3 linked regions of the Magnetococcus marinus MC-1 genome follow. The protein of the gene in region 1 interacts with the protein of each later gene in a pairwise test. Links are inferred from orthologs where the notes say so. Each region holds a gene or a part of one and is shown on either strand. Other genes may lie near its edges. The genes, in order: accC, cysM and ribD.

Region 1 (10,605 bases):
ACTATCAGGTGGAGGGCCAGTCGCAATATCGATATAGATACTTTGAAGTGAATCATCAATCTCACCGAGTAATAGGCCACCAGTTTCGTTTGTTCGGTTACCAGACCGAGCATTTGATGCTATCTCGCTTTCCACTCCCTTTCTTGCACTTAGAGAAATAGACACACGATACTGATAGTTTACATCTTCACTCAGATCCTCTACTCCAAGGTCAACTACGCGAGACTCTATTGGTCGGCGATCATTTTGTGCGGACACAAACAGAGCTTTTGCCACATAATCAGTTTCTCTCTGGAGCACGCTTGCTGCAAAATTAAAAAAGGACGATGCGAAGAAAGCGATATCAGCTGCTGATCCAACAAAGGTTGGCTCAGAGCAACCCGGTTCAGGCTGAAACCCCCGCTCCTGTTGCCCTTGCGGCCAGAACGAACCAGCGAAATCACTTAGCCCATCTGTATGGAATGCAGCCAATTTTGTTTTTCGCATTAAGTCGGACGGGCCAAAACCGGCCTTTGGCATTTTAAGGAAGGCCATTCCTAGAGACGCATCATCACTGATGGTGCATCTGAGGGTCGGTGGCGTTGAAATAAGGTAAGCGCCCATTTATCCCCAGGGTTCAGTTTGATCTGAAGGTATGTCACGCTTTCTGAAATTCAAAATTTTAGGAGGCGAACATGGAAGACAAATCAATTGAGGCGTCTGTGCTGAGTGAGAAGCAGCGGTACTGGCTGGATCATTTACGCAGTTGTCGTTCTGAGGTCGGCACCATTAAGGAGTACGCTGAAGTCCATAAGCTGAGCCTTCCATCGTTGTATTTTTGGAAGCGCAAGCTGACGCAAATGGGTTTTCTGGAAGAGTCAGGATCAGGCAAGCGACGTTTTCAGCGATTGGAATTGAGTTCAAAGTCTTCAGCAGGGGTCTGCCGGATTCAGTTCCCAAATGGTATGACGGTGGAGTGGTCAGGGAATGGTGGCGAGAGCTTGCTCTCTGTCCTGCGATCTGTGGCAGCCTTGTGATGATGCGCCCATCGCCGGATATTTCTGTCGTCCATCTTTGTTTGGAGCCGGTGGATTTCAGGAAGGGGATCAACGGACTGGCTGCATTGGTGGAGGCAGAACTGGAGTTGAATCCCTTTGATGAGGCTCTGTTCGTGTTTCGCAATCGATCATTGGACAAGGTGAAAATCCTTTACTGGGAACGTAATGGCTTCTGCCTGTGGCAAAAGCGGCTGGAAAAGGACCGATTTCACTGGTTGCGCCAGGGAGGTGCCGCAGAAATCCAAATCACGGGGCGGCAGCTGAATTGGCTACTTGATGGCTACAACCTGGCGGCAATGAAGGGTCACAATAAACTGCATTTTTCTTCGATTGTATAGAGTGTTAAGGCGGTTTTTTTGGTATAATTTCGGCTATGAAAACGCTACCAAAGACACTCCCTGATGACCCTGCCGCTTTGCGGGAAATAATACTTTCCTTGCAGGCTGAAAATGTCCTTTTACAGGACAAAAGCAAGCGTATGGAGCATGAAGCCCAGCTTCTGAGGGAGAAGCTGAATATTCTCATTGCCAAGCGGTTTGGGCGTTCCAGTGAGAAGAGCGATCCCCGTCAGTTGGGTCTGTTCGATGAGGCAGAAGTGACGGCTGCCGAGGAACCTGAAGAGGATGCCGAAGAGATCCAGGTTCCTGCCCATAGCCGCAAAGTGAAGTCCAAAGGGCGCAAGCCATTGCCAGAGTGGCTACCCCGGGTGGATATCATTCATGAGTTGCCTGAGTCGGCATTGGTTTGTGGCCTGGATGGTCACCATTTGGTCGAGATTGGCCGTGAGACCAGCGAGCAACTGGATATTATTCCGGCCAAGGTGCAGGTATTGCGGCACATCCAGATCAAATATGGCTGTCCTCATTGCAAACAGGGCGTGAAGACGGCCCCTACACCCAAACGTCCCATTCCCAAGGCGTTGGCTACAGCTGCTCTATTGGCCCATGTGGCGGTATCCAAGTATGCCGATGGGTTACCGCTCTATCGACAGGGCGCCATTCTGACCCGTGCAGGGATTGATGTCTGTCGAACCACGCTGGCCAATTGGATGATCCAGTGCGGCCAACTGGTGCAGCCGTTGATCAATCTGATGCGGGACAAGATGCTGGATTACGATATCCTGCAGATGGATGAAACTACGATTCAAGTGCTTAAGGAAAAAGATAAAGTTGCAGCCAGCAACTCCTATATGTGGGTACAGCGAGGTGGTCCCCCGGGTAGTCCGGTGATTTTGTTTGATTACGATCCCACACGCGGTGCCGAGGTTCCGAAACGGCTGTTGGCGGGCTATAAAGGCTGGTTGCAAACGGATGGGTATGCAGGTTATCTGGGTGTGGGTGCGCAGGAAGATGTGATCCTGATGGGGTGTTTTGCGCATGCCCGTCGTCAATTCGACGAGGCGATCAAAGCGTTGGGAAAATCCAAAAAAGGCAAGATAGGCAAGGCTGGGCAGGCACTGTCGCTGATCCGGAAACTGTACGCTGTGGAAAAGGATCTGCGTGAGGAAGAGGCTACTCCAGAGCGACGTTACAAGGTGCGCCAGGAGCGTTCCCGCCCCATTATCGATGAGTTGAAAACCTGGCTGGAAGATAATCGAGCAGGGGTGTTACCGAAAAGCAAACTCGGCGAAGCGATGGGATATCTGACCAATCAGTGGTCCTCTCTGATTCGATATCTTGATGATGGACGCCTGGAAATTGACAACAACAGAGCCGAGAACGCCATTCGCCCCTTTGTGATTGGCAGGAAAAATTGGCTCTTCAGCAACTCTGTTCGAGGTGCAAAGGCCTCGGCAAACCTCTACAGTTTGATTGAAACGGCCAAAGCCAATGGTTGGGAGCCCTTCGTCTATCTCACAAAGGTCTTTGAGGGCCTCGCCACAGCGCAAACCGTGGATGAGTTCGACTTGTTGCTCCCGTGGAATTTGAAATCTGCTGCTGAACCGGCAGGGTAGTTGATGGGGATAAATGGGCGCTTACGAAATAAGAGCTATCCAATCTAGTTGGAGGGCAGCAGCAACTCTCCTGGAAGCTGTCGCATCAATCACAAGGTCAAATTCATCTAGAGACAGTGATTCAGGCCAGCCCTGTGTAAGATCGAAAAATTTGTGATCTATATCTGCTTTCGGGTTGATTGATTCAAGTGTCATAGACAGGGCGCTATTTTTTGAATACCCCACTTGCCTATATTTGAATTGCTGCCGGACAAGAATGCCAGGATGGACATTCGAGTAATCTATAAGACGTAGCTTTGTAACTCCTGCACGAATCAAATACTCTCCAAAGTGTGAACCGAGGGCACCACATCCAAGCAAGACGACACTCTTCCCCAAAAACCAACTCGCATTCGTTTCTTGATCACGCCTAAATGTAACTTCAGGGCGGTTGTCATAAACACGGCACCATTCTGTTGTAGCATTGCAAGCCCATTCATTGATGAGCTCCCACGCTTTGTCAGCAGCTTCACTTTCCTTTTCTAATACAATGGTGTGTAAAGCCGTAACATATTCAATATCTATTTTCCAAGCTGTCAGGTGTTGACGTAGCGGCTCGCCTGCCTTTCGGCGGCGCATTGGGGCCCCGATAATAAAATAAAGCGGGTCACCAGAATTCTGGTGCAGGGAAAATAATCTTAAGACAGAAAAAAGCAGACCAAAAGAGATATTGCAGCTTTGAAATGTAGTAATGAGTTTATCTACAGTGTTTGGGAACTCCATTGGCATCGATTGGCCAAGCAAAATTACAGCAGCATATTTCTCACTTCTTGAAAGCGAATTTGGTATCTCAGCCCACTCGAAAACATCAAGACAATGGTCGTTTCGCTTTCTCAGCTTGGCAGTTCCGATCCAGGGAGAAGCCCCATCTGCCAGTTCCGGCGTATCGATTTCAACGGAAAATTTCGTGTCAGAGCTATGATATACAGCTGGCGGATGCAGTGGGGCGTCGTCAGGATCCAACTGATCTTGAGCAGCATCACCTAGCCATTGATCTAGCCGTTTGATGAAGCCAAACATGCCGTCACTTGCAGACCATTCAACGTCGGTCGCAAGATAAAGACAAATCTGATTTCCCCATTGGACATGAGCCTGCCCCATAAAACGTTGATGTGTAAATTTCGCAATAGGGGGCTCTATTGGGAACCGGGATGACACACGTATGTGAAACCCTTCACGCTTCCGGAATTTTAATCCACCTTTTTGAAACGTGTAATCACTTGTATCAATGGATACGCGCAATAACAGAGTGTCGCCTTCAGATGTTGGCGGATCTATTTGCACCAGTTCGACTGTTCCATTGCTAGCTGCGACAATATCCGCAACTTGCTCCAGAGCAAGTTGTTGCCCCCATGATAGACATTCAGTCACCATATCCGACCTGTTCCGAGGGGGGGCTGTCTGAACCACGAGCTTCATCAACAGCCGTGGCCAGTCTGCTGGTTGATCCAGTAAACGCAGCTTCGGCAAGATCTGAGGTAGTTAGCGTTCCACCCTCAGCCTGGAACACAAGGGGTGCACCTTTTCCTCCGTCTTCGTGAGTACATAGAAACCCATTGTCTGCGACCTCTTCATAGCGACTCTTGGCCTTGGCATGCGGCGGATTGTCTCCTGACGAATTCTGAGACGGAATTTTTTCGCTGCTGGCAACAATGACACCACCTTCGACCTGGAATTCAGCAAGGTCGTCCAGCATATCCTGTTTGAGAACCTCCTTGTCGTCCTCAGTTTGATACATGGCCGACTTACTACAATGGTGTGGGGCCAAAAATACCTTCCACTTCAGATACTCTTCATTTCCAGCCTCTCTAGTTGCATCAAATATCCTACGAATGCGTGGATAAGCTATGTCGCCAAAAAGTAAAACTCCCCCTTGAGAGGGATCATTACCGAGCACAATCTGCATACACATGCTTGTGTCATTTCGGTCGCCTACTATTTCTTCCGCAAAAGGAGCGTGGATAAAGGCATTGAACCCACCTTCATAATTATTCCCATCAATCTCTGTGATTGAGTTACCCGGAACAGTTAGCCGATCTTCTGGAAAATTCTTGAATTCTTCCATTTCAAGTAGCGTATTGTAACCGATAAGTTGGACGCGCTCTCCTGCCCCCACATCACCATTTGATTTAATCATTTCTTGGACACGTCGTTCGGCTTCATTTTTGAACGCAACGGCATCGTCACACAAGTCCTGGTCATGCTCAATAAACACCCTTGGTGTAAACCAGATCTCACCAATGGTCACCCTATCGAGCAACTCTTCAAAACCTAGAATGTGGTCCTTGTCAGGGTGTGTAAGAGCAAAAGCAGAGAGATACGGTTTGCCTTCAACCTTCGGCAAGTTTGCTGCCAACGCATCAATCAATGTGGCGTGGTCATCACCGGTTTCATCGGCCATTTTCAGATCGCGCAAGTCTACTTGGAGAACGACCCCTTCTTGGATCACGATACTCGTGCTATCCCCTGTTCCAACGGGCCAAAAGATCACTCCAGACTTATTAAGCATATCTATATATCCCTTTATCACAGAGACCTTGTTGATCCTATATCACGACACACACTGGACCATCCTACCATCTTCAGCCATTTTCATTTTTGTGTTCAGTGAAATTGACTTTCGCATTTCTGAGTCCTGTTTGATTGTATGGGGATGTCCCGAGCTCTGTTGAAATTTAATGCTAGATCCGGGGACATACACTTAATGCGGGGGGAGGAGTTCCGGGGACATACGTTTGGGAGGAGTTCCGGGGACATACGCTTGAGCCCCCCGAAAAAAGCCCGCTTGAGCTTGAGTGTATTCCCTGGCCAGTCGACTGCGTGATAAGAAAATCCTGCAAAACGGCTATGGACCCCCACACGGCCCTTCTCTGATCCCTCTTTACGGAGCCGATTTCAGCGTGAAACGAGGGGTATTCTACCCCATTACGCCGGAACAGGCTCCACTTTTTGCTCTTTCCCGGCCATTTGGACGCACTGGTAGCGCAGGAAGCGCTTCACATTGCTGGCCAGAGCTTTCATTGTGACCGCAAAGGTTACTCGCTGAAGGCGCCGGGTCCAGACCTTCCCCAGGCCATGAGCCGTCTTGAGTGCCGCATTGACCGATTCGCCTCCAGCGCGAATGGCGTATTCCTTCTCGAACTCCTCCGTAATTCCGGAGACAGTTACGTAATTCCAGGTAAATGTGCATCAGCCAACACCTTTCCTGTCTTTTAATCTTTACTTTTGGGGTTTGGCCCAGGCTTCACTCGCCTCAACCTTCTCCCTAAACAGTTTTCAAGTTCCTCAATAAAATCTATAATCAATCGACTTCTCACGCTGTTTTTTCAAACACCTTGCCCGTAGCCGGAGCTTCTTCTCAAATTTATATGAAATCCTTTTAAAATTAGGCAAAAAAGTACTATGCTGGCAGGATATGCGCCCATGTAAATGTCATTTATATTCTTTTCAACACTGGTATGATCGCGTTTAATACGTAGTCATGTATATCGCGCGCGTCCCTAATCGAAATTCTCCACCTGCGGTGCTGTTGTGACGCTGTGGGCGAGGAGGAGGGTTGGGTGCCTATCTGATCAAAGAAGCAAGGCGGCGGTGGGCCGGGGGGGGTTACAGGAACTCTTCGGGCTCGTCGGCGCGAATAGCCTGCGCGTATGGCCACCAAGCGTAGAGATTGCGCATGCCGCGAAATTGCTGATTTTCATCCAGCCCATAGCCCACCAGCCGGGTATCGGGCACCTCAAAACCCACATAGCGGACAGGTATTTTTTCCGCACGCTCAACGGTTTTGTGCAGTAATACCGCAAACTGTATGGAGGTCGGCTGCAACGGCTGTAAGCCCTGCATAAGGCGCATGGCGCTGTGGCCTTGGTCCAACAGGGCGTCCACCACCCATATATCTTTACCCCGCAACAAATCTTCATCTTCGCGGCTAAAAATGGGCAGGTGGGCACAGGGACGGGCATTGGTAAAAGCCACCGGCACCGTATGATCCAGCGCCCGCATTAAGTCGGCGGCAAATACAAAGCCCCCCTTTAAGACCACCAGAAAAACGGGGTCTTTGCCCACCATATCGCCACGTATCTGCACCCCCAGTTCCGCAACCCGCAGTGCAATATGGGCGCGGTCAATAAAGGGTTCCAGATGATCCAGATTGGCTTTGGCTTCGGCGTTTTGGGTCACGGTCATCCCTATTCTAATAAAAAAAACGGGCCTTTGATGCCGTACCAAAGACCCGCTCGTGTGCCGCTGGCTCACTTTCCTAAAAAACGCTCCAGAAAGTGCAGGTCATAGGTGCCACTAATAAAGGTGGCATCCTGCATAATGCGCTGGTGCAGGGGAATGGTGGTGGAAATGCCGCAGATGATATACTCATCCAACGCCCGCCGCATGCGGGTTACGGCCTCTTCACGATTGCGCCCATGCACAATCAACTTGCCGATCATCGAGTCATAATGCGGGGGAATGCGATACCCGGTGTAGCAGTTGGAATCCACCCGCACCCCACCACCACCCGGCGCATGATACTCTGTAATCAGCCCGGGCGAGGGGAGAAAGGTCTCTGAATCCTCGGCATTGATGCGGCACTCGATGGAGTGGCCGCGCATGACAATATCTTCCTGGGTAAAGCTCATGGGCAGATTGGCGGCAATACGGATCTGCTCTTTAACCAGATCCATGCCCGTGACCATCTCCGTAACCGGGTGTTCCACCTGAATACGGGTGTTCATCTCCAAGAAGTAAAAGTTGCCCTTGTCGTAGAGGAACTCAAAGGTGCCCGCCCCTTCATAACCCACAGCATGGGCCGCCTTGGCCGCGAGGGTGCCCAATCTATGGCGCTCTTCTGGTGAGACCGCTGGAGAGGGAGCCTCTTCCAAAATTTTCTGGTGACGCCGCTGCAACGAGCAGTCCCGCTCGCCCAAGTGTACAGCATTGCCGTGACGGTCGCACATAATCTGGATCTCCACATGGCGGGGAGCTTCCAGATATTTTTCAATATAGATGGCGTCGTTGCGGAAAAACTGCCGGGCTTCGTTGCGGGCTACCGTGTAGGCGCGGATCAAGCCCGCCTCGGCATGCACCACCTTCATACCCCGTCCACCGCCGCCGCCAACGGCCTTGATGATGACCGGAAAACCAATTTCACGGGCAATACGCAGGGCATCCTCTTCGCTATTGACGGCACCTTCGCTGCCCTGCACCACCGGTACCCCGGCGGCAATCATGGTTTTACGCGCCTGCACCTTGTTGCCCATCAGCCGGATTACTTCCGGTTCGGGGCCAATAAAGGTCAGGCCAGAGGCTTTGACAATCTCGGCAAACTCTGGATTTTCTGAAAGAAAACCATATCCAGGATGGATCGCTTCGGCATCCGACACCTCAGCCGCCGCCATGATGGAAGAGATGTTGAGGTAGGAGTCCATGGAGGAGGGGGGACCTACACAGACGGACTCGTCGGCCACCTTAACATGCATCGAGTCGGCATCGGCGGTGGAGTGAATGGCCACCGTTTGAATGCCCAACTCTTTACAGGCGCGATGCACCCGCAGGGCGATTTCGCCCCGGTTGGCGATTAATACTTTCTTAAACATGGCGTTACACCGGCTCGATGAGGAATAGCTCTTCACCAAACTCGACCGGGCTGGCATTGTCCACTAAAATTTTCACCAGCCGCCCGGAGTGTTCGGATTCGATCTCATTCATAAGCTTCATCGCTTCGATGATGCAGAGCACCTGGCCTTTTTCCACCATTTCACCCTCTTTAACAAAGGCGGCGGCATCCGGGGAGGGGGATTTGTAGAAAGTGCCCACCATCGGTGAGGTGACCACCACGGCATTGCCCCGATCGCTGCTGGTCTCGGCAGTGGCCAGAGCGGGTGCCGCAGCCGGTGCGCCATGATAGCCCGGTGCTTGGGCCATATAGTGCTGGGGTGGGGCCATATAGTGCTGGGGTGGGGCTGTCATATAGGTGGGTTGTATGCCACGGCTGATACGCACCGTGCTGCCCTCCTGACAAACTTCAATCTCCGACACATCGGTGTCGTCGAGCATTTTGATCAATTGACGAATCTCTTTGAGATCCATATTACGCTTCCTTATGGCTTAGATGCTACCTGACTCTCAAGGTGGGTGATGCCGGCTTCCATGGCGTATGCATAACCACGTATGCCCAGCCCAACCACCTGTCCCAGGGCGATGTCGCTAACGTAAGAGTGGTGTCTGAAGGGTTCCCGTTTGTGGATGTTGCTAATGTGGATCTCCACCACCGGTTTTTCTGCGGCCAACAGGGCATCACGGATGGCTACCGAGGTGTGGGTATAGGCGGCGGGATTAATGACGATCAGATCGGCATCTTCCCGGGCCTGTTGGATGCGCTCCACCAACGCCCCTTCATAATTGGATTGGTAAAAGGCCAGTTGTGCCCCCAGTTGTGCGGCTTTTGCGGCGCACAGCACCTCGACATCGGCCAGCGTTTCGTGGCCGTAGAGGGATGCCTCACGTTTACCCAACATATTTAGGTTGGGGCCGTTGAGCACCAATATGCGCCATGGTTTGGATGGGGACATCGTTTTGCCCTTCCGTTGCTTCACTGTCGGCAGCGAAGTAAAACAGTGCGACCGGCACGTTCCGACACAGGTTATCAAAAAGGGTCTTCACCCCGTCGCCCGGACAGTATAGAGCGGTTCGTCAAAAGGTTCAGGGAAAAATCGCAAAATTTTATGATTTTTTATAAAAAATCTGTAAAAAATGCATTTTTTGGGCAGAAACAGCGAGGAAAAGCTATTTTTCTCAAGCCTTCACCGGTTGGTTAGGGCAATGAGAGGGTTACACAAAAAAAGGCGCAAAATAGGAGAATTTTGCGCCTTTTTTAAATATTTCCTCTAAATATCGGTAAAAGCGGCCAAATGCCCTGGCCTATATGCAGGGCTGTATGTTAAGGCCTGTTTTGTGTCCGATAGCTTTCTACTTGTTGCAGTAGCCCGGTCAGGCGCTGCTTTTGCTGGTTGCGGGTCTTGCTCATAAAGTCATAAACGTAGATGCGTCCAAGCATGCCCTGTAGACGCCATAGTTGCATCTGCTGCTCTTCATCCAGCGGTTGATCCGGCGGTGTGGGCGTTGGCGCCGCTATGGATAAGGGTTCTAAGGGCTGGGCTGCTTGGGGGGCTACCGCCAAGGGTTCGTTAGGTATGGGCAAGGGGCGTTCGTCTATGCTGGTGGTCGCAGGGGGTGTGGGTTGCGCTGCTGTGCTGGGTTCGACCACGGGCTCGATGATAGCAGGCTCTGGGGTGGCGCAGGCAGGGGGTGGCGCTTCCGGCTGGGGCTGTTGGGCCTGCACCGAACGATTGAGGGTTTGCAGGGTAGCGCGGTAGGCCCGCGCTGGGGCGCTGCCAAAGCGCTCTAGTTCTGTGGCAATGCGGTTTTCCCACAGATGATCCTGCCCGGCCAACAGCTTGGAGATTAAAAACCACTGCCCCACCACTTCGGGATAAAGGTTTAAGATCTCGTCAATCTGGGTATTGGCCTCCTCCACACGGTTTTCCCGTGCCATGGCGGCCAACTGTTCAATGCTGCTCTGCC
Region 2 (10,606 bases), 1.8 Mb from region 1 along the record:
GCGTCAACAGGTGGAGAGGCTGTTCCGTGAAATTGCGGCTCAGCAGAGCCCGCTGGAAATTTTTACCAGCACCATGCTCCACACCAAAACGGGGCGACAAGTGATTTTAGAGACCAACGGCGTGCCCTTTTACGATCATCAGGGGCGGTTTAAGGGGTACCAGGGCATCTCTCGGGATGTCACCTTACGGCATAACTATGAAGCCTCGTTAAAACAGTCTAACCAGCGTTTGCAAAGAGTTTTGGATGGCCTCGATGCCTTGGTCAGAGTAACCTCGCTGGATCAGCAGGAGAATTTTTTTATCAATGCCATGGCCCAACAGCACCTGCACATCCTACCCTGCACCCAGCAGACACTGCATATGGATGACACCCTGCGCCAGAGCCTCTGTGATGAAAACGCCTTGATCCATCCCGACGGAGAACCGACACGGCGCATCTCTGGAGAATATTTTCATCCCACCGAAAAGAGTTGGTATGCGGTGCGTGTGCTGGCCATTCGCTGGGTGGATCATCGCTTGGCCCGTTTGGAGATTATCACCGATATTACAGAAAAAAAGGCGTTGCAAGAGTCCCTGCGCCACCTAAAAAATAAACTTGAAATTGAAGAGCGTAAACGGCTGGGCAACCTGCTGCATGAGAGCATTTGCCAATCGTTACAAGCGATTAAGCTTGGCTTAGAGATGAAAAGTCTGGTGGCCGAGCAAGCCAGTATTTCCCTAAAAGATGAGGTCGGGGAGTTACAGGATTGCATTGGTCAACTGCGGGATATTACCACCGTGCTGCGCCCCTCCTTTTTAGAGCGTATGAACTTAGAGGAAGCAACCCGTTGGTGGTGTCACCGCCTAAGCCGTAACTGGGAGGGCACCCTAGATCTACACACATCCGGTAATTTTAATGAACTGGACGCAGAGATCACCTACAATCTATTCCGTATTCTCCAGGAAGGCTTAACCAACGCCCTCAAGCATGCTCAAGCCAAGGTTTTACAGATTGAGCTCAGTCATGTAGAAGGCGAAGGTTTTACCTTGGTGGTTGCCGATGATGGTGTGGGTATGGACCTAGCCCAAACCCGGCGCACAGCCAAGGGGTTGGGGCTCTCTATTATTTATGAACAGGCCGAGCGACTGGGTGGTACGGCTCATTTTACCACAGCCCCCCAGCAAGGGCTCATTATCGCAGTGAGGGTGCCAGAAGCATGATTCGCATTATTATGGCCGACGATCATACCATTTTTCGCCAAGGCTTGGCCCACCTACTTAGTGCCCATCAAGAATTAGAAATTGTGGGTGAGGCTGGTCGCGGTGATGACGCCTTACAGCTCATCCGTGATCTCAATCCCGATGTGGCTTTGTTAGATATCTCCATGCCCGGCTTAAATGGCCTGGATGTGGTCAAAAGGGTGGTGGAGGAAAAACGCCCTACCCGCCTCTTGCTGCTTACCATGCATGATGACCCTACCTTAGCAATTAAAGCAGAACAGGCTGGCGCATTGGGTTATGTGGTTAAGGATAATGCCTTCTCCGAACTGTTGGACGCCATTCTAGCGGTGGCAGCCGGTAAGCGGTTTGTCAGTGAAGTGGTCGCCGAAAAGGTCAACGAGCTCGAACGGCTGGATGACCTGCCCGTGCAACTCTCCCCCCGTGAAAAAGAGGTGGTCAGGCTTGTTGCCGATGGTCAAACCAATAAAGAGATCGCCCGTAGCCTGGGCATAAGCCCCAAAACCGTCGATACCCACCGCACCCGGTTGATGCGTAAACTCAACCTGCATACCACCGCCGATGTGGTGCGTTATGCCATGCGTATGGGTCTGGTTTAATCCACCCTACCCACAGCCGCGACACGCTGCCCGTGGCACCGCCATGCTGTGTGGGCATGCTAGGCTCTTGGTCATGCAGGGAGGTAAGATGAAGCGGGCCGTCATCACAACCCATGCGTCGAATGGGGAAAAGCCGCACTATTCTCTTGAAAGCCATTGTTAAGACATCTATCGTGTAATCTTGGATCGTTTTTTACCCATCCATTTTTTTTGCAACCATTTACTTCTACTTAATTGGGAATCATTTGCATGGAGATCCAGCAAAGCATAGATGCCGAACGGGTCGTACTGGTTCTGAGGGGGGATCTCAACCATTGCGCCCACCAAACCTTTATGAGGGTAATCCACAGCCTCAGCCCTGACACCCGCTGTACCATCCACTTAGATATGGTAGCGTCCATTGATAGCGCGGGTCTTGGTATGTTGCTGGTACTCTTTGAACAGTTGGGTAGCAAACCCAAAACGGTGCTCCTCTGCAACCCCTGCCGGCAGGTGGCGGGTGCCCTAAGAAACAGTAATTTCTATGCCCTGTTTGAGATCCGGGATGACTGCCCCATGCGTTAAAACAGCCTTACAGGTTTTTTTCCGTTACCATTCTAAGGTTATCCAATTTTAAGGCCGAAGCAACATGCTGTAGCGCTTTGTGGGCCGCCTGCGCTGCCATTGGCCCCAAATACAGACGCATCAGCTGTCCCTTGTAATAGTCCCGCTCGACAAAGTGGTCGGGGCTAATGGCCAGCAAATTACTCACCTGCAATTTCATGCTGGTCATGGCCTGCACGTCGCTAAAACTCCCCAAATAGATCAGTCGCATGGCTTGATCGCCCTGCACGCGTTGGGTACGAATAATGGTAATAGGCTGTAGCTTGAGCGTGCTCTTTTCAACCTTGGCAACGGCTGCCGTTGGCTGTGCGGTTAGGCTCTGGGAGGCCACACTAACAACCGGCTGAGCCGAGCCAAGCCACGCAGGCAAATAATAGGTCTGCATGGGAATCTGCTTAGCATCGCCTACCCTCTCTTCACGGCTATTGCTTGGCGCAGTAAGCGCCGCAACCTGCTTAGCATCGCCTACCCTCTCTTCACGGCTATTGCTTGGCGCGGTGGCTTGGTCAAGATCGTCGGTCTCGGCCTCTGTTGGCATGTGCCCTGGCTCTGCGTGCTGTGGGAGGGCGGGCATGGTTATACCCGTGGGAATGCTTGGTTGCTCCGGGGCCACCAGCGTAGGCTCTGTTGCGGCGTTGTCACGGACAAACAGCGCCATATCCATCTGGTTATGCTGCAACCATGCTTGGTTGGCATCCTTCTCCACGGGTACCGCCATATTGAGCGCGCCACAATAAATGGCAAAACGCTGCTTCATCTCCTGCATCTCTTGCTGGGCATTTTGGTAGGCTTGATGGGTGCTATTTAGATACTGCTCCGATAAAACACGGGCCTCTTCCAACACCTTAAAGAGCGCGGCAGACGGCACCCCTTGAAGCTGCAAGGCGTTAACTTGCCCGTCAATTCCCTTTAAATGTTGCTGAGCTTGTTGGCGTTGCTGTTGGAGTTCGGCGACACGTTTTTCATGATTCCCCAAAACTTGACGCCCCTCCTTACACTCCAACTGCTGCTGGATTTGAGCGGGGAAAAAGGAGGCTAAGGCTTGGTTCACGGGATTTTCAAGCGCACCCGCAGGGGCGCTCCAACCCACCAGCAGCGTCAAGAGAGCCCACCGTAGCCAGATCCAACTCTGCTGTTTATCCCTACCCCGTTCCATGGGGACCTCCCGCTTAACGACTCAATGTGTGTCCTACATGGCTGCCCGCAGGCTTGTTTAAAGCGCTTTTTGCCCTCAGCAGAGCCTTTCTTTATATTCTTGATTCTACGCAGCCTATATTTTTATGCACGCACTGCGCCAAAAGAATTTTTTACACATCATATCATTTAGTTATGATTTTTTAATACCGACTATCCAGCACCTAACCAAGGGTCGGGCAAGAGGGGCAATCATGCATCCATAAAGGCTAGCTGTGGAAAGGCCTGGCAGCGCATGACGGGGGAGGCTCTACCAAGTGAAACATTGGTAAACAGGGGGATTGAGCCTATGGAAGGGGCATGGAACTTGCTGCTCTAATCTCCAAGGCTAGCTGGCCTTACTTGTAACACGATGCGCACCCCTAAAGGAGAAGTGCCATGGCAGGCATAGAATCCATTACCCTGACCCAAGAAGAACTTTCGCTCCTGAACCAGGCCAAACATCATCTCAACCGGGTTCTCAACTTACTCAACACCATGGATGGTGCCGCTGTTTCGGCCCATACCGTCGGCGGTCTTGCTGTCCACATTCAAGAGACCGTTGCGCAAATGGACCGCGTGCTGGATCGACCCAGCCTTAGCGCATCCATGCCCCAATAGGCTACACCCCCACCCAGGCAGCGACTTCCCCCGCCTGGGTGGGGGATTGCAACCCTCAACCGTTTTGGTTACACCCACTCAGCCAACGCTTCTTGCACCGCAATCCTCTTGATAAAGCGACCCTTATTTTCTCCCCACCGAGGGGGCGCTCAGGCCATTCCATCCGCCGTTTCGCGGGTATAAAGGGCTAGCCCAGTGTGGCGAAAATCACCACACCCAAAACCACCCGGTAGACCACAAAGGGGGTCATGGTCTGGCGCTTTAACCACGCCAGCAAGCCGTGAATGACCATATAAGCCGAGAGGCCAGAAACACAAAATCCCACCCCTAAAAAATAGAGCTCGTCCCCCTGCATGGGGTGTGCGAAAAGATCTTTAAGATCCAGCAGGGCCGCCAAAATCCCCACGGGGATCGCCATTAAAAACGAAAACCGTGCCGCAGCCTCGCGGGTAAGCCCCAGCATCAGACCCGCCGTCATGGTTACACCAGAGCGTGAAGTACCTGGGATCAGAGCAAAAGCCTGGGCAATACCGATGATGCCAACCTGCCGCCAGCTTAAAGCACTGCCATCATTGTTGCATCGACCTTGACGATCGGCCCACCACAGCAGCAAGCCAAACAGGATGGAGGTGGTGGCAATAATCATGGGATCCCGCGCCACGGTGGCCACCCAATCCTTACAGGCCAACCCCACCAGCCCGACGGGTATGGTCGCCAGTGCCAATTGGAGCACCAAGTGGCTTTCTGCATTGGCTTGACGCCACGCCCTAGGCGCACATAGCAACCTCCAGCCCCCGCGCAACATCTGCCCCACCTCACGCCGAAAATAGAGCATGACGGCGGCCAATGAACCACTGTTGGCCGCAATATCAAAGACCAAACCCTGATCTTGCCAACCCAACAGATAGGGGGTCAAAATAAGATGGCCCGAAGAGCTGATGGGTAGGAATTCGGTTATTCCCTGAATCAGCGCCAAAATGGCCGCATTAAAAAGATCCATATTCCCTTCCTTATGCTAGAGCCTGTTGACCCCTGCCCATGGTGGGCTTAACATGGCAAATCGTTCAAAATATGCAAGGAGCTGAAACCATGGCACAATTAACACTAGCCGTCGCGGGCATGACCTGCCAACACTGTGTAAAAGCCGTCACCCAGGTCGCCATGGGGGTGGATGGTGTTGTTGACTGCGACATTGATCTACAAGCGGCCACCGTCACCCTGACCTTAGCCGCTGATGCGGACACCGCCAACGTGGGTGAACGCGCCGCCAGCGCCATCCGTGCCGAAGGTTACCCCGTCGAAGCGTAAGCTTGGTTTATCAGGCATGCACAAGGACCAGCAGCGGCGCACCAGCGGTTGCCTGCTGGCCCTTGTACATGCCACGTCCACCCACCACTTTGTAAAGTGGGCTAAATCTTAGGGGTTATGGGAGGGCACGGCTCACCTTGGTCGCCGGGGTAGCAGATATGGGTTAAATAGAGCCCCCATGCCGGCGCCGTAGGCCCCGCCTGTACCCGATCCCTAGCCGCCAACAGCTCTGCCACCCGTGCCACGGGCCAATCCCCTTTCCCCACCAATACCAAGGTCCCAACTAAATTACGCACCATGTGTTGCAAAAAGGCATTGGCACCAATGCTTACCTGCCACTCATCACCCCTCTGCTGCCACTGGATCAAGCGCATAAATTTGACCGGGCTTTTCGATTGGCAACCCGCCGCCCGAAAGCTGCTAAAATCGTGGGTGCCCAACAGCAGGGCACTGGCCTCTGCCAAACGCTCTGCATCCAACAAATAGGGATAGTGCCACACCCGACTGCGTTCCAAAGCTGGGGGAATTTTACGGGTGTTAATACGGTAAAGATATTGCCGATAATAGGCATCGTAGCGGGCATGAAAGCTCTCTGCCACCGGTTGGCAAGCCAATACCGCGATGCTGTGGGGGGTGCGCACATTGAGAATACGTAGATAGGTCGCTGCATCCCGATGGGCCGGGGCGTCAAAATGGGCCACCTGACCGGTGGCGTGCACCCCAGCGTCGGTACGCCCAGAGCCATGTACCCGAATGGGTTCGTTATGCAAAGGGGCCAGCGCCTGCTCTAGCGCCTGCTGGACCGAAGGCGCGTTTTGCTGCGATTGCCAACCGCTAAAGGCGCTGCCATCAAACTCCACCGTTATACGAAACCGCTGCAATCCCACTTGCTTCAACCGCTTCCCCCCACTCATCTATAAAAAACGGCCCTTCCAATCCGGAAGAGCCGTCTTATACGCTACCCCATAAGCCGGGTGATCATGCATGCTCAGCCTTGTTAGCCGCATCTTTGGCTTTTTTGGCCGCGGCGGCTTTGGCCTTGATGGCGGCAATTTTGGCGGCTTTATCGTCGGCTGAGGCTGCCTCCGGTTGAGCATCCTCGCCCTTGGCGGCTTTGGCCGCTGCGGCCTTGGCTTTAATGGCCGCTATCTTTGCCGCTTTATCTGCATCTCCTGCGGCAGCCTCGGCCCCTTGAGCAGGTTTTTCTGCCACGCTCTTGGCTGCGGGACGCTCTTTTTTCTTGGGCTTACCTTTGGCTGGCCGGTAGATCTCGACCCGATCACCCTCTTCTAATACTTGATCATTCTCCACCAACTTGGCGTAGATACCCAGCTTTTGCTCGGCCAGATTAATATCTGGAAACTTACTCAAAATACCCGAGCGCTCTACCGCCTGCTGAGCGGTGGTTCCCTCGGGAACCTCAAACTCTAGCAGCAATTGACGATTAGGTTGGGCATAGGTCACCGCAACACGCATGGTCGACTCCTCACAAATTGCATTACCATCATGCTGTCACACAACCCACATTAAGGTGTTATACTCATGTACCACCATGAAATGATGGTACTGTGCCAGCTATGGTATGCTGTTCGATGGGTGGGATCACCCTGCCAAACACCTACAACAAACCGGATGCATCATAACCACTCTGTCAGACCCTTTCAACGGTTCTCTCATTGACTGTGCGCAAAGAGATAGCGAAAATGGGTCTCTTACATGCCACGGGCACCTAGGAAGGTCGAAGATTAAAATGACAGTTTATGCGGTCTACAATATCAAAGGCGGTGTAGGAAAGACCACCAGCACGGTTAATCTTTCTTACCTCTCCGCGCGCCAAAATGATCCCACCCTCATTTGGGATCTCGACCCCCAGGCGGGCACCAGCTTTTATCTTGGCGTTAAGCCCAAGGTTAAAGGGGGTGGCCGTGGGTTGCTAGAGAACCGTCACGACCTGGATGTACTGCTGCGCATGACCGGTTATCCCAACCTTGACCTACTGCCTGCGGATCTTTCCTACCGCCATTTTGATACCCTACTGAGCGAACAGCGTAAGCCGCTAGAGGGGATCAAGCGTGTACTCAAGCCCCTGCGCAAAGAGTATGAAAATATTTTTTTAGACTGCCCGCCCGGCCTGACCTTGCTTTCTGAAAGCATCTTTGAGGTGGCCGATGTGCTACTGGTACCGCTCATTCCCACCACCCTATCCCTGCGAGCCTACAATCGGTTGGTGCGTTTTCTGAGCAAGCAAGAGCACAAAAAAATGTTGCTACTGCCCTTCTTTAACCTCGTCAACCTAAACAAGCCCATCCATAAGGTGGTTAGCCAGACTGTGCCCAGCAAACATGCCATCTTTTGCCGTCATTTTATTGAAGAGTCCAACTTGATCGAAGCCATGGGGGTTAAACGCGCCCCCGTCACCAGCTTTGCCAAGGGCACCCCCGACGCCACCCGCTATGAAGAGCTGTGGAACGAGGTGCAAAACCGTTATAAAAATCATACTAAGTGGCTTGGGAAAAACAGTTAGACTAACTTGACACACAGCGTTTGCAAGGTTTTTACAAACACATCACACAGACATAGTGACATTAGTTTTTAAACTTGCACCCTCTGAGCGCATTGACGCATTTCGCCTAGCTGCGTATACTGGAAAAAATGGCCGATAATTAACCATATCACCGCTGGAGCTGCCATGCCCTGTAATGGAGCGGGTACCTGTTGCATCGTGCAAAGTTTTCAGAGAATCATTAATCCCGAAGTTCTGAAGGGCAAGGCCCGTGCGCCCATTTTTATCGCCAAGGAGGGTTACACTCCCTGCCCCAACCTGGAGATCGAGGAGCACGATCACTATATCAGCCGGCGCTGTTTAGCGGAAAATCACCCAAATTTTCATGAGACAGACTGCTACCACCTCATGTCGGTACTGGCTACCACCCGGGAAGATGGTCGCTGCTCAATGTCCCTGCACAACCATTTTAGTGCCAAAAAAGAGGTGCTGCAAATGCTGGAGATGATGAATAACAAGCCAAACGCTCCGCTGATTATCATCAAATCGGTTCCATGAAAAGAGATTCACCCAGGGTCCAAGCCCGCTATCTTGTTTAACGGGCGGGCCATGCCCGCCCCCAACGACCCACGCCCCCCAGCCTAGCCCGGTTTACCCTCCCCATCATGGGGCAATAAAAAGTGGGAGAGCCTTCTCCTTTACCCATTTCAGAGAAACAGATCGGTCGAAAGGTAGCGATCCCCCCGATCTGGAATAATCACCACCACCGTGCCGGGCTGGCTTAACCCCTGGCAAACCTTGAGCGCCGCCGCCACCGCCCCACCCGCTGAGAGGCCGCAAAAAAGCCCTTCATCCCGCGCCAAACGGCGGGTCATCTCTCGCGCTTCGGCGGTGTTGACGTCCAAAATGGTATCCACCCGGGATGGCTCAAAGATTTTTGGCATATAGGCTTGTGGCCAGCGACGAATGCCCGCAATTTGCGACCCCTCATCTGGCTGCACACCGATAATCTGAATTTGCGGGTTACGCTCTTTTAAGGCCCGCGAAACCCCCATGATGGTCCCTGTGGTCCCCATGGCGCTCACAAAATGGGTAATCTGCCCCTGGGTATCGCGCCAGATTTCCGGACCCGTGGTGCGGTAGTGGGCACCCCAATTATCCGCATTGGAAAATTGGTCCAGCTTAATCCCCTCGCCATTGGCGACCTTGGCATTAACCAGATCAATGGCCCCCTCCATACCCTGCTCCGCCGTGACCAGCAGAAAATCCGCACCATAAGCCGCCATGGTGGCGCGGCGCTCCAGGGTCATCGTCTCGGGCATGACCAAGGTAAGCTGGTACCCGCGACGTGCCGCCATCATCGCCAAGGCGATGCCGGTATTGCCACTGGTGGCCTCAAAAATACGGGTCTCCCGGTTGAGCACACCCCGCTGCTCCGCCCCCATGAACATGCCATAGGCGGCACGATCCTTGACCGACCCCCCCGGATTATTACCCTCCACCTTAGCCAACAGCTTAACCCCCTCGACACACCCCTTGACCACACGATCAAGATCTACCAAAGGTGTGTTGCCGATCAATGATTCCAAGGTGGCCATGGTGTAAGCTCTCCAGGTTGGCGTGGTAAATGTCCGTATAGCCCTTATTGTACGACCCCTATTGTACAGCTAAGTACAGAGCAAAGAAAAGAGCCTTTTCAAATGAACCACACACAAACATTGGAGATAGATCCCCAAGCGGGACTCTCCCTGAGCGGCTTTATCCTGCCTGACGGGCACGCCTTGGCGCTGCGTCTTGCGCCGGGCACATGCTGTGCCATTATGGGTCCTTCGGGCAGTGGCAAATCCTTGTTGCTCCGCGCCATTTGTGATCTGGACCCTCACACGGCCCAGGTGCAGTGGCAAGGAGCATGGCAGCAGCAGACCCCTGCCCCCCAATGGCGTAGCCGCGTGGCCTACCTACCCGCTGAGAGCGCTTGGTGGCATGATCGCGTGGGTGAGCACTTTACCGATTCTGACGCAGCCATCCCCCTGCTTCAGGCGCTGCACTTGGAACCGGCCTGTTTATCCTGGTCCATGCACCGTACCTCCAGCGGCGAACGGCAACGCATGGCCATTGCTCGTCTGCTGGCCCGCCAACCTCAACTGTTGCTGTTGGACGAACCCACCGCCAATCTGGATGCCACCCGTACCCAGTTGGTTGAGCAGCTATTCAACCGCTATCGAACCCACCACCAGACCACGCTGTTATGGATCACCCATGATCTGGCTCAGGCCAAACGGGTTGCCACCCAGATCATTGAACTGACCCCTGGCCACGGTTTTCGTGAGGTGCAACCATGAATGCTCTCCCCATCACCCCTTGGGAACTCAGCCTCGCGGCACTGCTGGTATTGGCCATGGCCGCAACCAGCATCGCCTTACAGCTAAACCTGGGCAAGCGCATTCTTATGGCCGCAACCCGCACCGTTATTCAGCTTACCCTGTTGGGATTGGTGCTCAAGACCTTGTTTGCCCAAACCCATTGGGGCTGGGTCGCGCTGATGGGGAGCGTCATGCTCTTGGCCGCCGGACGCGAGGC
Region 3 (3,984 bases), 620 kb from region 1 along the record:
ATTTCCACTCACCACCATAGGCACTCGGTAGCCGTGTCTCCACCGCACGATGCACCAATTGTTCAGTCTGACGACGATAGGCAATCAAATCCGCAATGGTCCCCAGTTTGATCCCCATCTGCTTGGCCAACGGAATCAAATCCGGCACCCGCGCCATGGTGCCGTCATCCTTCAAAATCTCGCAAATCACCGCCGCCGGCTTTAAACCACTCAGCCGTGCCAAATCCACCGAAGCCTCTGTGTGACCAGCCCGCACCAAAACCCCACCATCCTTAGCCACCAGTGGAAAAACATGACCCGGACGCGATATATCCTCCGGGCCGCTGGTGTCCGCAATGGCGGCCTCAATGGTACGCGCCCGATCCTGCGCCGAAATGCCCGTCGTAACCCCTACCTTAGCCTCAATGGAGACCGTAAAGGCGGTCTTAAACTTGGCGTCATTATCCACCACCATTAAAGGCAGTTGTAGCTTCTCGACCCGTGCCTGCGTCAGGGAGAGGCAAATCAAACCCCGACCATGCTTGGTCATAAAGTTAACCGCTGGCGCGTCGCAAAACTCCGCCGCAACAATCAGGTCGCCCTCATTTTCACGGTTCTCATCATCAACCAAGATAACCATCTTACCTTGGCGAAAATCTTCCAGTATTTCCGTAATGGAATTGAAATCGGACATAGTACCGTCTTTAAGCAAATCCGCGCTCTTTTAAGAACGCTTCCGTGATGCCGTGGTCGCTACCCTTAACCGCGCAGTTGCCACCCCGACGTAAGAGCCGCTCAACATAACGACCCAAGAGATCTGTCTCTACATTCACCCGACCGCCCACCGCAAGCCCGCCCAAGGTGGTCTTGCGCTGTGTCAGCGGAATAACATTGATCGAAAACCGTGTGGCATCCTCACCATCGGCAACCTGATTGACCGTTAAGCTAATCCCGTCAATGGCTATAGAGCCCTTGGGTATAATATAGCGCCCAATCTCTCCCGGCACACGGAACCAAAGTTCCATCGAACCGCCACGGGGCTGCTGCGACTCCAACCACCCCACCGCGTCCACATGGCCCTGCACCAAATGCCCGTCCAGACGCCCCCCCATGCGCAGGGCGCGTTCCAGATTAACCGCAGCACCCACCTGTAGGGCAGCAAACGTGGTTTTGGCAACAGACTCCTGAGAAACTTCCACCGTAAACTGACGACCCGCCATCTGCGTCACCGTCAAACAGGCACCACTTACCGCAATAGAGTCCCCCAACTTAACCTCAGCCATGGGCAGATCACTCTGCACAGAAAGTTGCCACTCACCATGACCCTTTCTCAGCGCCGCCACCTGACCAACCGTCTCAATTAATCCTGTAAACATGGTTCGCGCTCTCCATTGAAACAGGCTATCCATGCCCCAGATCGTGGATCATCCACCCTACAACGGCAACAACCATGCAAGGTAAATCTATAAAAAGAACCGTTCAACACGACCCATCGCCGCGATTATCCTCCAAATGAGGATAAAATAGAAAGAAAACCCCACCAAACCCGCCGCCAAATATGGCTCAGTTGGGCATCCTCCCCCTTAGCCTTCGGTGGCACCATACACCACGCAGCCCTCAACCAACAGATCCCCATCCAGCGAGGTCAGGGTAACATGGTCCAATCGCGGTGCTTCCGTCAATTTAGCCGCCCCCAAGCTATCCAATATACCCGACGCCTCACGTCCACCAATCAACATCGGGGCCATGAACAGCGCAATCCGGTCCACCAGCCTTTTGTCCAATAAAGCACCGGATAATACACCACCAGCCTCAGCCAACACGCTGGTAATCTCGCGCTTCGCCAATTTTTCCATCAGATCGTAAAGATCTACCCGTCCTGTATCATCCTCGGCGCACATGATCACCTCAACGCCGGGCAGCAAAGCAAACAGCGCACGCTTCTCCTCTGGAGCCCGTAAGGTGGTGGCCACCCATACCGGCGCGGTGGAGTCAGGATTGATAACCCCCGCATTTTCAGAAAGTTTTAAGCTGCTGTCCACCACAACCCGGATTGGATCCCGTCCCCCCTTTAACCGGCAGGTAAGTCGTGGATCATCCGCCAGCACGGTTTGAATGCCGGTTAAAATCACATCATGGGTATCGCGCAAACGGTGGCCTCGTTTACGGGCAGCTTCGCCAGTAATCCACTGGCTATGGCGCTCGCGGGTAGCGGTTTTACCATCCAGAGAGGCCGCCGATTTCAGCGTAACCATGGGTCGATTGTGCAAAATACGGGTAATAAACGGACGGATCAACATCTGGGCGGCTTCTTCCCGCACCCCTACCTGCACCACCACCCCCGCCTGTTTCAAGCGTTGAAAACCCTGACCAGAGACCAGCGGATTCGGATCTTCCATGGCAGCCACCACCCGCCGAATGCCTGCTTTAATCAGCCCTTCACAGCAGGGTGGTGTGCGGCCATGATGACTGCATGGTTCCAGGGTCACATAAGCGGTAGCCCCACGGGCCGCCTCGCCGGCCATACGCAGAGCCTCAACCTCAGCATGGGGGCCGCCAGCCTTGCGGTGCCACCCTCTGCCGATGATGCGATCCTCTTTTACAATCACACAGCCCACGGTAGGGTTGGGTCGTGTGCGCCCTAGGCCGCGTGCGGCCAAACGTAAGGCGTGGTCCATATAGGCGCGATCTTTACCAGCATCGGGTTTGGCCATGATCTCTACCCTCAGACGGTGGCGATATTGGAACCGGAATGATACAAAGCGGTGGTAAGATATGGCTAGGCATCCATACAACCAGCAGCCCAGCACCCCATGAATGGCTCAGGGTAGGGGACGCATTTAGCCCAATTCAACAGACCAAATGCGCCGCCTTATGTGATGAAGATCCCTGTTAAATGTCTGCGTAGATTGGGAATTTTTGGCACAAAGCATCCACTTCTTTATGCACCTCAGCCTCAATGGCCGGATCTCCCGCACCGCCGCTGGCTGCTACCGCATCCACCACCCGCACGATCAGGCGACCCACCGCACGAAAGGCCTCTTCATCAAATCCACGGGTGGTCGCAGCGGGGGTACCAAGGCGTACACCCGAGGTGATGAAAGGACTGCGTGGATCGTTGGGGATGGCGTTTTTATTACAGGTTAGACCTGCCCGCTCCAACGCATGTTCCGTATCTTTGCCGGTGATATCGCGGCTGGTAAGATCCACCAACATAAGATGGTTGTCTGTCCCGCCGGAGACGATACGCAGTCCCCCCTCCACCAATACCTCAGCCAAGGCGACAGCATTTTTACGCACCTGTTGAGTGTAGATCTTAAATTCAGGTGAGAGCGCCTCTTTAAAAGCCACCGCTTTAGCGGCAATCACATGCATCAACGGGCCACCCTGAATACCGGGGAAGATCTTGGAGTTGATCTTTTTCGCCAGCTCTTCATCGTTGGTTAAAATCATACCGCCACGGGGACCGCGCAGGGTCTTATGGGTGGTGGTGGTCACAATATCGGCATGGGGGAAGGGGCTGGGGTGTTCGCCGGTGGCCACTAAACCGGCAAAGTGCGCCATATCCACCACCAGTTTGGCACCCACGGCATCGCAGATTTCACGAAATTTGGCAAAATCAATGATACGGCTGTAGGCCGAGGCACCCGCAACGATAATGGCGGGTTTATGCTCCATGGCCAAGGCTTGCACCTGATCAAAGTCGATGCGCTCAGACTCTCCATTCAAGCCATACTGCACCGCATTGTAGATCTGGCCGGAAAAGTTAACCTTGGCACCGTGGGTCAAATGTCCACCATGGGCCAGCGACATGCCCAGGATGGTGGAACCCGCCGGGGCAATGGCCATAAAGGCTGCCATGTTGGCCTGGGAACCGGAGTGGGGTTGAACGTTGGCGTAGGCGCAACCAAAGAGCTGCTTGGCCCGTTCGATGGCCAGTACCTCCACCTTATCCACAAACTCACAACCGCCATAATAGCGTTTGGCGGGGTAGCCTTCGGCATA

Evidence for each region.
Region 2: the proteins of accC (region 1) and cysM interact in binary tests that used the Escherichia coli proteins (3 or more experiments, as listed by UniProt). The link is inferred for Magnetococcus marinus MC-1 from one-to-one orthologs.
Region 3: the proteins of accC (region 1) and ribD interact in binary tests that used the Escherichia coli proteins (3 or more experiments, as listed by UniProt). The link is inferred for Magnetococcus marinus MC-1 from one-to-one orthologs.

Annotation. Positions count from the first base shown.
Region 1 is NC_008576.1:791,638-802,242, forward strand. Bases 6,450-9,375 are described here. They hold accC (acetyl-CoA carboxylase biotin carboxylase subunit), read right to left. Parts: upstream 8,619-9,375; coding sequence 7,281-8,618; downstream 6,450-7,280. Other genes in these bases: MMC1_RS03405 (phosphoribosyltransferase), read right to left, coding at 6,637-7,215; accB (acetyl-CoA carboxylase biotin carboxyl carrier protein), read right to left, coding at 8,623-9,111; aroQ (type II 3-dehydroquinate dehydratase), read right to left, coding at 9,123-9,375. Outside these bases: MMC1_RS03375 (Mov34/MPN/PAD-1 family protein), read right to left, coding at 1-534; IS66 family insertion sequence element accessory protein TnpA, read left to right, coding at 675-1,016; IS66 family insertion sequence element accessory protein TnpB, read left to right, coding at 1,016-1,375; tnpC (IS66 family transposase), read left to right, coding at 1,411-2,991; MMC1_RS03395 (ThiF family adenylyltransferase), read right to left, coding at 3,013-4,404; MMC1_RS03400 (ComEC/Rec2 family competence protein), read right to left, coding at 4,394-5,539; more of aroQ, read right to left, coding at 9,376-9,593; MMC1_RS03425 (hypothetical protein), read right to left, coding at 9,962-10,605. UniProt on the Escherichia coli protein: This protein is a component of the acetyl coenzyme A carboxylase complex; first, biotin carboxylase catalyzes the carboxylation of the carrier protein and then the transcarboxylase transfers the carboxyl group to form malonyl-CoA.
Region 2 is NC_008576.1:2,565,229-2,575,834, forward strand. The notes cover bases 7,680-10,606. They hold cysM (cysteine synthase CysM), read right to left. Parts: upstream 9,625-10,606; coding sequence 8,734-9,624; downstream 7,680-8,733. Other genes in these bases: MMC1_RS10750 (ParA family protein), read left to right, coding at 7,680-8,047; MMC1_RS10755 (hypothetical protein), read left to right, coding at 8,213-8,584; MMC1_RS10765 (ABC transporter ATP-binding protein), read left to right, coding at 9,727-10,368; MMC1_RS10770 (ABC transporter permease), read left to right, coding at 10,365-10,606. Outside these bases: MMC1_RS10700 (PAS domain-containing sensor histidine kinase), read left to right, coding at 1-1,201; MMC1_RS10705 (response regulator), read left to right, coding at 1,198-1,818; MMC1_RS10710 (STAS domain-containing protein), read left to right, coding at 2,068-2,382; MMC1_RS10715 (hypothetical protein), read right to left, coding at 2,390-3,577; MMC1_RS10720 (hypothetical protein), read left to right, coding at 3,994-4,215; MMC1_RS10725 (undecaprenyl-diphosphate phosphatase), read right to left, coding at 4,403-5,215; MMC1_RS10730 (heavy-metal-associated domain-containing protein), read left to right, coding at 5,305-5,523; tRNA pseudouridine(38-40) synthase TruA, read right to left, coding at 5,625-6,410; MMC1_RS22080 (RnfH family protein), read right to left, coding at 6,502-6,999; more of MMC1_RS10750, read left to right, coding at 7,274-7,679. UniProt on the Escherichia coli protein: Two cysteine synthase enzymes are found. Both catalyze the same reaction. Cysteine synthase B can also use thiosulfate in place of sulfide to give cysteine thiosulfonate as a product.
Region 3 is NC_008576.1:180,541-184,524, forward strand. Bases 629-3,469 are described here. They hold ribD (bifunctional diaminohydroxyphosphoribosylaminopyrimidine deaminase/5-amino-6-(5-phosphoribosylamino)uracil reductase RibD), read right to left. Parts: upstream 2,694-3,469; coding sequence 1,563-2,693; downstream 629-1,562. Other genes in these bases: MMC1_RS00855 (bifunctional 3,4-dihydroxy-2-butanone-4-phosphate synthase/GTP cyclohydrolase II), read right to left, coding at 629-673; MMC1_RS00860 (riboflavin synthase), read right to left, coding at 684-1,355; glyA (serine hydroxymethyltransferase), read right to left, coding at 2,872-3,469. Also shown: more of MMC1_RS00855, read right to left, coding at 1-628; more of glyA, read right to left, coding at 3,470-3,984. UniProt on the Escherichia coli protein: Converts 2,5-diamino-6-(ribosylamino)-4(3h)-pyrimidinone 5'-phosphate into 5-amino-6-(ribosylamino)-2,4(1h,3h)-pyrimidinedione 5'-phosphate.